Regions from separate parts of the Streptomyces sp. NPDC111802 genome, predicted to be linked through region 1. Evidence: riboswitches for the same ligand, from Rfam matches in the RefSeq annotation. Region 1 holds a riboswitch; each other region holds the start of a gene.
The links. A riboswitch is a leader RNA that binds a small molecule or an ion and turns the genes downstream of it on or off. The one in region 1 is predicted to bind cobalamin.
Positions count from the first base shown of each region.

Region 2: another riboswitch for cobalamin. It lies ahead of ACZ7NC_RS10950 (ribonucleoside-diphosphate reductase subunit alpha); the one in region 1 lies ahead of ACZ7NC_RS04795 (energy-coupling factor ABC transporter permease).
Region 3: another riboswitch for cobalamin. It lies ahead of ACZ7NC_RS34010 (cobalamin biosynthesis protein); the one in region 1 lies ahead of ACZ7NC_RS04795 (energy-coupling factor ABC transporter permease).

Region 1 is NZ_JBVKCZ010000003.1:324,531-327,793, reverse strand. It holds gene cbiQ (cobalt ECF transporter T component CbiQ) at 1-196, opposite strand, end outside; gene ACZ7NC_RS04800 (energy-coupling factor ABC transporter substrate-binding protein) at 200-565, opposite strand; gene ACZ7NC_RS04795 (energy-coupling factor ABC transporter permease) at 565-1,263, opposite strand; cobalamin riboswitch at 1,294-1,480, opposite strand; gene ACZ7NC_RS04790 (M55 family metallopeptidase) at 1,581-2,414, shown strand; gene ACZ7NC_RS04785 (M20/M25/M40 family metallo-hydrolase) at 2,407-3,263, shown strand, end outside.
Region 2 is NZ_JBVKCZ010000008.1:108,879-112,141, forward strand. It holds gene ACZ7NC_RS10940 (NACHT domain-containing protein) at 1-1,020, opposite strand, end outside; gene ACZ7NC_RS10945 (GNAT family N-acetyltransferase) at 1,173-1,679, shown strand; cobalamin riboswitch at 1,732-1,856, shown strand; gene ACZ7NC_RS10950 (ribonucleoside-diphosphate reductase subunit alpha) at 1,980-3,263, shown strand, end outside.
Region 3 is NZ_JBVKCZ010000039.1:56,631-59,893, reverse strand. It holds gene ACZ7NC_RS34015 (cobyric acid synthase) at 1-845, opposite strand, end outside; gene ACZ7NC_RS34010 (cobalamin biosynthesis protein) at 842-1,786, opposite strand; cobalamin riboswitch at 1,889-2,028, opposite strand; gene ACZ7NC_RS34005 (hypothetical protein) at 2,145-2,366, opposite strand; gene ACZ7NC_RS34000 (inorganic phosphate transporter) at 2,410-3,263, opposite strand, start outside.

The DNA of each region.
Region 1 (3,263 bases):
CGCGCCACAGCCGCCGCGCGGGCACGCCCGCCGGCCCCAGCAGCACGGTGAGCGCGGTGACCAGGACCAGCGCGGCGCCCGGCCAGGGCGGCAGCGAGATCGCGAGCACGGTGAGGCCGAGTCCGAGCACGGCCTTGTCCACGGGATGACGGCGGCGCCAGCGACTGCTGTGCGCTGCCGCGTCGATCGGCAGCACGCGTCAGACCTTGCCGGCCTTCGGTTCCTCGGCGCTGGGCTCCCCGGCGGTGGGCTCCCGCTCCAGCGCCCGCCGCTCACCCTGCTTCCGGCCCCGGTGCAGACCGAAGTAGTAGGCGAGCACACCGGCGCCGAGAGCCGCCTGGAGCGAGAACAGGGCCGACTCGATCTCGCCGGACGGCGGCTCGTAGAGCGGCGAGAACCACGGCTTGTAGTCCGGCTCGATCTCGGTGATCGCCGACTCGGCCTCGCCGTCGGAGCCCGTGAACGGCTCCTCCTTGTGGTCGCCGAGGCCGAGCGCGAGCGGCAGCACGGCGAGCGCGGCCACGACGAGCAGCAGCAACAGGTTGATCTTCGTGTTCTTCTTCATCACGCCACCGCCTCGGTCTCGGTCCGGGACCGCTCGCCGGCGACGAGCACGCCGAGCCGGGTCAGTTCGCCCTTGCTGGACTGCACCAGCAGCCGCATCACAAGCACCGTGAGCAGGCCCTCGCTCACCGCGAGCGGGATCTGGGTGACGGCGAAGATGGAGCCGAACTTGCCGAGCGCGCCCAGGAATCCGCTGCTCGGGTCGGGGAAGGCGAGCGCCAGCTGGACGCTGGTCACGCAGTAGGTGGACAGGTCGGCGACGAACGCCCCGAAGAACACGGCGACCATCAGCGGCACGTCGAAGCGCCGCAGCAGCTTGTAGATCGCGTACCCGGCCCAGGGCCCGACGATCGCCATCGAGAAGACGTTGGCGCCGAGCGTGGTCAGGCCGCCGTGCGCCAGCAGCAGCGCCTGGAACAGCAGGGTGATGGTGCCGAGCACCGCCATGATCGGCGGCCGGAACAGGATGGCGCCGAGCCCGGTACCGGTGGGATGCGAGCAGCTGCCGGTCACCGAGGGCAGCTTCAGCGCGGACAGGACGAAGGTGAAGGCTCCGGAGGCGCCGAGGAGCAGTGTGCTCTCGGGGTGCTCCCTGACCTCACGGGTGAGTGAACGGACTCCGTGTACGACGAACGGCGCGGACGCGACGCCCCAGGCGACCGCGTGCGCCGGAGGCAGGAAACCCTCGGCTATGTGCATGGCTCAGCAGACCCTCTCCAGCACCTCGTGGATGGTTGACGCGCCTTGGCCGGTCTCCTGGCTGACGGGTACCACACGCCCGTGCTCCGCCTTCCCGGGTTCCGAAGAACCCAGTGGCTGCCCATGAGGGCCGGAGCCGGACTTCCCGATTCACAGTGGCGAGGGCCGCACCGGCATCACACCGGATTTCCCGTTCACCAAGGCGTCGTGACAGTAGTGCCCGCACACGGTGGCTGACAAGCGGGCCCAGGGGGCGTGAAAGCGGCGTTCGTCCGCTTCGTGGCGGGTTCTCGCGCGGGCGCGTAACGTGACGGAGCATGAAGATCCTCATCAGTGCCGACATGGAGGGCGCCACCGGTGTGACCTGGCCGGGCGACGTGCTGCCCGGGACCCCGCAGTGGGAGCGGTGCCGGGGGATGTTCACCTCGGACGTCAATGCCGCGGTGCTGGGATTCTTCGACGGCGGCGCCGACGACGTCGTCATCAATGAGGCGCACTGGTCCATGCGCAATCTGCTGCTCGAACGGCTCGACGAGCGGGCCGAGATGCTCACCGGCCGGCACAAGTCGCTGTCCATGGTCGAGGGCGTTCAGCACGGCGACGTGGACGGCATCGCCTTCGTCGGCTACCACGCGGGCGCCGGCATGGAGGGCGTCCTCGCGCACACCTACCTCGCCAACTCCATCACCGGGGTGTGGCTGAACGACGTACGGGCGAGCGAGGGGCTGCTGAACGCGCACGTCGTCGCCGAGTACGGCGTGCCCGTCGTGCTCGTCACCGGCGACGACGTGGCCTGCGAGGACGCGCTCGGGTACGCGCCCGAGGCGCTGAAGGTCGCCGTCAAGGACCACGTCTCGCGGTACGCCGCCGTGTGCCGTACACCGGCCAGGACCGCCGCCGACATCCGCGCGGCGGCGAAGGAGGCGGCCGCGCTGGCGGTCCGTCAGCAGCCGGTGAGCGGCGGCCCGTTCACCGTCGCCGTCGAGTTCGACGCGGAGCACCTCGCGATGGCCGCCACCGTCGTCCCGGGCGTCGAACGTATCGGCGAACGAAAGGTGGCGTACACCAGCGAGCGTATGTACGAGGGAATCCGTACCTTCAAGGCGGTCACCACGATCGTCTCGGCCGCGGTGGAGGAGCAGTATGGCTGACGGGCAGGCGCTGGACGAGGTCGTGACGTTCACCTCCGACCTCATCCGCATCGACACGACCAATCGCGGGGGCGGGGACTGCCAGGAGCGGCCCGCCGCCGAGTACGCCGCCGCGCGGCTGGCCGAGGCGGGCCTGGAGCCCACCCTGCTGGAGCGCGTCAAGGGCCGCACGAACGTCGTCGCCCGCATCGAGGGCAGCGACCCCTCGGCGGCCGCGCTGCTCGTCCATGGTCATCTGGACGTGGTGCCCGCGCAGGCCGACGAGTGGAGCGTGCACCCGTTCTCCGGGGAGATCCGCGACGGGGTCGTGTGGGGCCGGGGCGCGGTCGACATGAAGAACATGGACGCGATGATCCTCGCCGTCGTCCGGGCCTGGGCGCGGGAGGGCGTACGGCCCCGCCGGGACGTTGTGATCGCATTCACCGCGGACGAGGAGGCGAGCGCCGAGGACGGCTCCGGCTTCCTCGCGGACCGGCACGCCGGGCTGTTCGAGGGCTGCACCGAGGGGATCAGCGAGTCGGGCGCGTTCACCGTCCACGACGGCGGCGGCCGGCAGATCTACCCGCTCGCGGCCGGGGAGCGCGGCACCGGCTGGCTCAAGCTCACGGCACGCGGCCGGGCCGCGCACGGCTCCCAGCCCAACCGGGAGAACGCGGTGACCCGCCTCGCCGCCGCCGTCACCCGCATCGGCGCCCACGAGTGGCCGATCCGCCTGACCCCGACGGTCCGCGCCGCCCTCACCGAACTCGCCGCGCTGTACGGCCTCGACGCCGACCTGGCCGACGTGGACGCACTGCTGGCGAAGCTCGGCCCGGCCGCCAAGCTGGTGGAGGGCACCGTCCGCAACAG
Region 2 (3,263 bases), on a different contig from region 1:
GTCCGTCTCCGGGACACGCGCTTGGACGAAGCGCAGGGCCTCCTCCTCGCTGAGTGGTTCCAGCTCCACGATCGCGGCCGGGGTGCTCTCCAGCGGGCTGTGCGGCCGGGAGGCGATGACGAGGGGCAGCTTCTCCTCGTGCGCGCGCTCGATGGCCCGCCGGATGATGTTGTCCCGGTTCTGCTGGAGGCCGTCGCCGAGCAGAGCCTCCTCCAGTCCGTCGGCGATGACGACCGGCTTGTCGTCGGCGAGCAGTTGCTGCCAGACCCGCTCGGTCTTGCCGCGCGCGAGGATGCCTCGGGGTGCCTCGTCGGCGAAGCGCTGACTGGCCATGCGTTCGAAGTTCAGGTCACCGGTCGCGTCCCGCAACCGGATCGGCACGGGCACGGCGTTCTGCTCGGCCAGCAGTTCGGTGAGCCGTACCAGGACGGCGGTTTTGCCCACGCCGACGCCGCCGACCAGCAGATAGGGCCTGCGTGTGTCGCGCTCCCGCAGCCGTTCGGCGATGACCTGGGCGATCTCCTCCCGGCCCACGATCTCGGCGGCGTCCGGGCCGGCGGTGAGCACCAGTCGGTAGGGGTCGTCCTGTGCCTTCGCGAGATAGCGCCGCTTGGTCCACCGGTACCACCAGAACAGAAAGAGCGTGGCGGCGATCGACGCCGCGAGCACCGGGCCGACGAAGCGCATGACGGCGTCGAACCCCTTGCTGTCCTGCCGCCACTGCTCGAAGCCGGTCGTGGAACTCGTGATCACGATGTACAGGCCCTGCACGGCCCAGGCGAGCAGCGCGAGCGCGGCGACCACCCAGATGGCCCGGGTGACGTTGGTGTAGGAGAGCCATCGGCGCCATTTCTTGGGGCGGGTGGCGCCGCGGCGGGCCTCCAGACGGATCGTCAGCCTGTGCCAGTGGCCCACGAATCCACGCTTGGCCCAGCTGCCTGCCCGTCTCGGAGCCAGTGTCGCCATCGGCGCGTCGCGAGGCCGCTCCTTGCCGGGCGGGTGACGGACGACCCTCGTCATCGTGGGTCTCCTTCCGAACAAGGCTCTCGAAACGGAGGACCGCGGGCGCCGACACCTACCTCCATGGAAGCACTCCGGGAACTCCCCGCAACCCGGCGGCTCTCGGCGAAAACCCGAGGCCGCCGCCGTACCGGTCCGGCAGACTCGGCCGTATGGACATCGTGATCCGGCAGGCGGATCCCGGCGAGTACGAGGCGCTCGGCGAGATCACCGCCCAGGCCTATCTCCAGGACGGCCTGCTCGACTTCGGCGAGAGTGATGAATACCTCGGTGAGCTCAAGGACGTGGCCAAGCGTGCGGCCGCCGCGGAGGTGCTGGTGGCTGTCGAGGACGGCCGGCTGCTGGGCGGCGTGACCTTCGTGCCGGACGGCGGGCCGATGGCCGACATCGCCCGTCCCGGAGAGGCGGAGATCCGGATGCTCGCCATCGATCGCTCGGCTCGCGGCCGCGGCGCAGGCGAGGCCCTCGTGCGTGCCTGCGTCGACCGCGCACGGACCGCGGAGGGCTGCGTACGGATCGTCCTGTCGACCCAGCGCACCATGCACGGCGCCCACCGCATCTACGAACGTCTGGGCTTCGTCCGCACACCCGCGCGGGACTGGAACCCGATTCCGCACCTCGACGACATCACTCTTCTCACCTACGAGTTGACGCTCTGAAACCACCGCGACACAACATCTGGGGGTGGCGTGGCAGGCGAGCACAAGATGTATGCTCGTCCTCGCTGTCGCCGCAGGGGAATCCGGTGCGAATCCGGAACTGTCCCGCAACGGTGTACATGCGTGCTTTTGCACGCCTGGTTCAGTCCGAGGACCTGCCGACAGCGCACCCGACCACCCGGTCCGGGTGCCATGACGTCCGGGCCTCGTGGAATGGGCTGGTGGACGCGACGCCCCGTGCGCTCGTGAGCTGCCCCCTGCCCTCCGCAAGGCCCCGTGCCGAGCGAGGGAGAGCCCCACGTGACCATCGCGCCAGCCGAACCGGCCTCAGCGATCCAGGACATCGACGGTCCGGGAACCGCACTGCTGCGGACCCTCACCGAGCTGACCGCCGACCTCCCCGACGCCGACCCCGGCCGGGTCGCCGCCGCCGCGCTGCGCGGCCGGTCCGCCCGCGCGGACGACTCGGAGCTGCGCGAGCTGGCCACCGAGGCGGCGGCCGGTCTCATTTCCGAGGACCCCGCCTACAGCAGGCTCGCCGCCCGGCTGCTGACCGTCTCCATCGCCGCCGAGGCCGCCTCGCAGGGCGTCACGTCCTTCACCGAGTCGGTCGCGGTCGGGCACCGCGAGGGCCTCATCGCCGACCGGACCGCCGACTTCGCGCGGATCCACGCGGCCCGTCTCGACGCGCTCATCGACACCGGCGCCGACGACCGCTTCGGCTACTTCGGCCTGCGCACCCTGCACAGCCGCTATCTGCTCCGGCACCCCATCACCCGCAAGGTCATCGAGACGCCCCAGCACTTCATGCTGCGCGTCGCCGCCGGTCTCGCCGAGGACGACACCACCCGCGCACTGGACGAAGTCGCCGCGCTCTACGGGCTCATGAGCCGCCTTGACTACCTCCCCTCCTCCCCCACACTCTTCAACTCCGGCACCCGCCACCCCCAGATGTCGTCCTGCTACCTCCTCGACTCCCCGCTCGACGAGCTGGACTCCATCTACGACCGCTACCACCAGGTCGCCCGCCTCTCGAAGCACGCCGGCGGCATCGGCATCGCGTACTCCCGCATCCGCAGCCGCGGTTCGCTGATCCGCGGCACCAACGGCCACTCCAACGGCATCGTCCCGTTCCTGAAGACGCTCGACGCCTCCGTCGCCGCCGTGAACCAGGGCGGCCGGCGCAAGGGTGCCGCCGCGGTCTACCTGGAGACCTGGCACTCCGACATCGAGGAGTTCCTGGAGCTGCGCGACAACACCGGTGAGGACGCCCGCCGTACGCACAACCTGAACCTCGCGCACTGGATCCCGGACGAGTTCATGCGCCGGGTCAACGCCGACGAGCCGTGGAGCCTCTTCTCCCCCGCCGACGTGCCCGAGCTGGTCGACCTGTGGGGCGAGGAGTTCGACGCCGCCTACCGCAAGGCGGAGGCCGCGGGGCTCGCCAAGAAGACCATCCCCGCCCGCGACCTCTACGGCCGCATGATGCGCACCCTCGCGCAGACCGGCAACGGCTGGATGACCTTCAAGGACGCCGCCAACCGCACCGCCAACCAGACCGCCCTGCCGGGCCATGTCGTCCAC
Region 3 (3,263 bases), on a different contig from region 1:
GCGAGCGCGTCCACGTCGGTGAAGTTGGACATCAGGGGAATCGCGCATACGGCGACCCGCAGCACGTCCTCCCCGACGGGCGGGGCGACGTTCGACTCCCGGACCGTCCCGCGCAGGGAGACCCGAAGCCCGTCCTCCTCGTCGATGCCGAGGCCGTGCCGGAAGGGGAGGACGCCGTAGGTGTGCCGCCCGGTGAGCCCGTGCAGCATGTCGAGGCCGGGCTCCAGGAGGCTGACGTCCCCTCGGAACTTGTTCACCAGGAACCCGGCGACGAGTTCCTGGTCCTCCCGGGACAGCAGCGCGACGGTGCCGAAGAAGGAGGCGAAGACACCACCGCGGTCGATGTCACCGACGACGAGGACCGGGAGCCCGGCATTGCGGGCGATGCCCATGTTGACGATGTCGGTCCGGCGCAGATTGATCTCCGCCGGAGAACCGGCCCCCTCACAGATCACCGCGTCATACGTGCCCCGCAACTCGGCGAGACAGTCCAGTACGGTCCCGAGCAACTGCCGCTGCCGCCCGCCGTGGTACCCGCGTGCGCTCAGCTCGCCCACCGGCTTGCCCAGCAGCACGACCTGACTGCTCTGCTCACCACCGGGCTTGAGCAGCACGGGATTCATCAGCGCGGTCGGCTCGACGCGACAGGCCTGGGCCTGCATGGCCTGAGCACGCCCGATCTCGGCACCCTCTTTGGTGACGAACGAGTTGAGGGACATGTTCTGCGCCTTGAACGGCGCCACCTTCACCCCCTGCCGCACCAGCCAACGGCAGATCCCGGCGGTGACGACGCTCTTGCCGGCGTCGGAGGTGGTGCCGGCGACGAGAAGTCCACCGCCCGTCATGACGTACGCCCTTTCCTGAGGAGCCGCGCGCCGGCGCACACACCGAGCGCGAGCCAGCTCACACGCTGCGAGAGACGCACGGCACGCTCGATGTCCGTGGCCCGAACGGCCCGGCCGGTCTCCCCGTTGAGCACCGGCCGATGCTCGACCCGCCCGCCGTACGACAGGGTGCCGCCGAGCCGAACGCCGAGCGCCCCCGCGAACGAGGCCTCGACGGGCCCGGCGTTGGGGCTCGGGTGCTTGGCGGCGTCGGCACGCCAGGCCCGTAGCGCCCCGCGGGGGTCGCCCCCGGCGACGGCGGCGAGTACGGCGGTCAGCCGTGCCCCGGGCCAGCCGACCAGGTCGTCGAGCCGGGCCGAAGCCCATCCGTAGCGGCGGTACTTGGCCGACTTGTGCCCCACCATGGCGTCGAGCGTGTTCACGGCCCGGAAGCCGAGCAGGCCGGGAACCCCGCCGACGGCCCCCCACACCAGAGCCCCCACCACCGCGTCGGAGGTGTTCTCGGCGACGGACTCCACGACCGCCCGCGCGATCCCGTCCGCGTCCAGCGCCTGCGGATCCCGCCCGCACAGATGCGGCAGCCGCGCCCGCGCCCCGTCGACATCCCCCGCTTCCAGGGCACGCCCGATGAACCGGGCCTCCCGGGCCAGCGAAGTCCCCCCGACGACCGCCCAGGTGGCGGCGCCGGTCAGCGCGACGGAGGCGGCGGGAGAGGTACGTACGACACGCGCGGCGAGCGCTCCGGCGACGACGGCGCCACCGGCGCACACGGCGGTGTGCACCGCGCCCCGGGTGCGGTTGTCGCGCCACAGCACTCTTTCCACGGCGGCGGCGGCCCGCCCGAACGCGGCGACCGGATGCCCCCGGCGCGGATCGCCGAGCAGCAGATCACCGAGAAGTCCGGCGGCGGCGCCGTACGCGAAGACGCGATCGGCTCGCATCGGGGTCAGCCGACCGCGGGGTCACACGTGGGTCTAATACTGCGTGTCGATCGGCAGGCGAGCATCGCGTCATGTCCTCACTCAGGGTGTCCACGCCCTGGTTCGACGAGACCGGCGGTGAGAGTTCCTGGCTCCCGGGGCTTTCTACCCCGGTGACAGTGGCGGGACCGCGCCGGATTCACACCGGCTTCCTCTTCTGCCGCCGTACTTGGCCCCGGCAGTCCACCACGGGGTTGGAAGGGCCGTCAACTTGCCGTTGACCTGCGACGGGAGAGTGTGCGAAGGCCCACACAGCAGCGAGGTGCGGGACGGTCGTCCGTCCCGCACCTGGGGTGTTTCAGGTGATGCGCGCTGTGCGTCAGGCCACGATCAGATAGATGCCGTACGCCACCGCCGCGGCGCACGCCGCGAAGCACGTGTAGGCACCGGTGACCGCGAGAGCGGCCGAGCCGCCCTGGGCCGAGGCCTTCTCCTGGCGGGACAGGCCCGCGATGCCGAGGGTGAACAGGCCCACCAGGGCCACCGTGACCACGAGGCTGACGCCGAAGACGGAGCCGAGGGCCGCCCAGTCGATCTTCATGCTTCTTCTTTCTTGGGGGTAGCCGAGTAACTGGGTGGGGTCGTCAGACGCCGGCCTGCGAGGGCGCCGGCTCGGTGGACGGGGCCGGGATGGTGGCCGTCAGGTCCTCGGGCGCCGGGCCCGCCGGGGGCGGGGTCACGGCGGCCATGGCGGTGGTGACCACGCCGGGCGACTCGTCCGTGCCGCTCGCCTCGTTGACGTTCGTGTGGTCGACGACCTCGCGGCGGGAGAGCTTCCAGATCGCGGCGCTGGAGGCGACCAGGAAGACGGCGACCACGGCAGTGCCCCAGGCGCCGAAGCCCGTGACGTACTCCGCGAGCGCGCCGACCAGGGCGGCGGCCGGGAGGGTCAGGCCCCAGGCGACGAACATCCGGGTGGCCGTCGACCAGCGGACGACGCCGCCCTTGCGGCCGAGGCCGGCACCCATCACCGAACCGGAGACGGAGTGCGTGGTGGACAGGGAGAAGCCGAGGTGGGAGGAGGCCAGGATGACCGTGGCCGCGCTGGTCTGGGCGGCGAAGCCCTGCTGCGGCTGAAGGTCGGTCAGGCCCTTGCCCATGGTGCGGATGATGCGCCAGCCGCCGAGGTAGGTGCCGAGCGCGATGGCCAGGCCCGCGGAGAGGATGACCCACAGGGGCGGGTCGGAGTCGGGGGCGACGGCGCCGCCGGCGACCAGGGCGAGGGTGATGATGCCCATGGTCTTCTGCGCGTCGTTGGTGCCGTGAGCGAGGGAGACCAGGCCGGCGGAGGCGATCTGCCCGCTCCGGTAGCCCTTGGCGGCGGCCTTGCCGTCGGCCTTCCTGCCGAGGGAGTAGGTCAGACGGGTGGCCAGCAGCGCGGCGATGCCCGCGACCAGCGGGGCGGCGATCGCCGGGATCAGCACCTTGGTGACGAGCG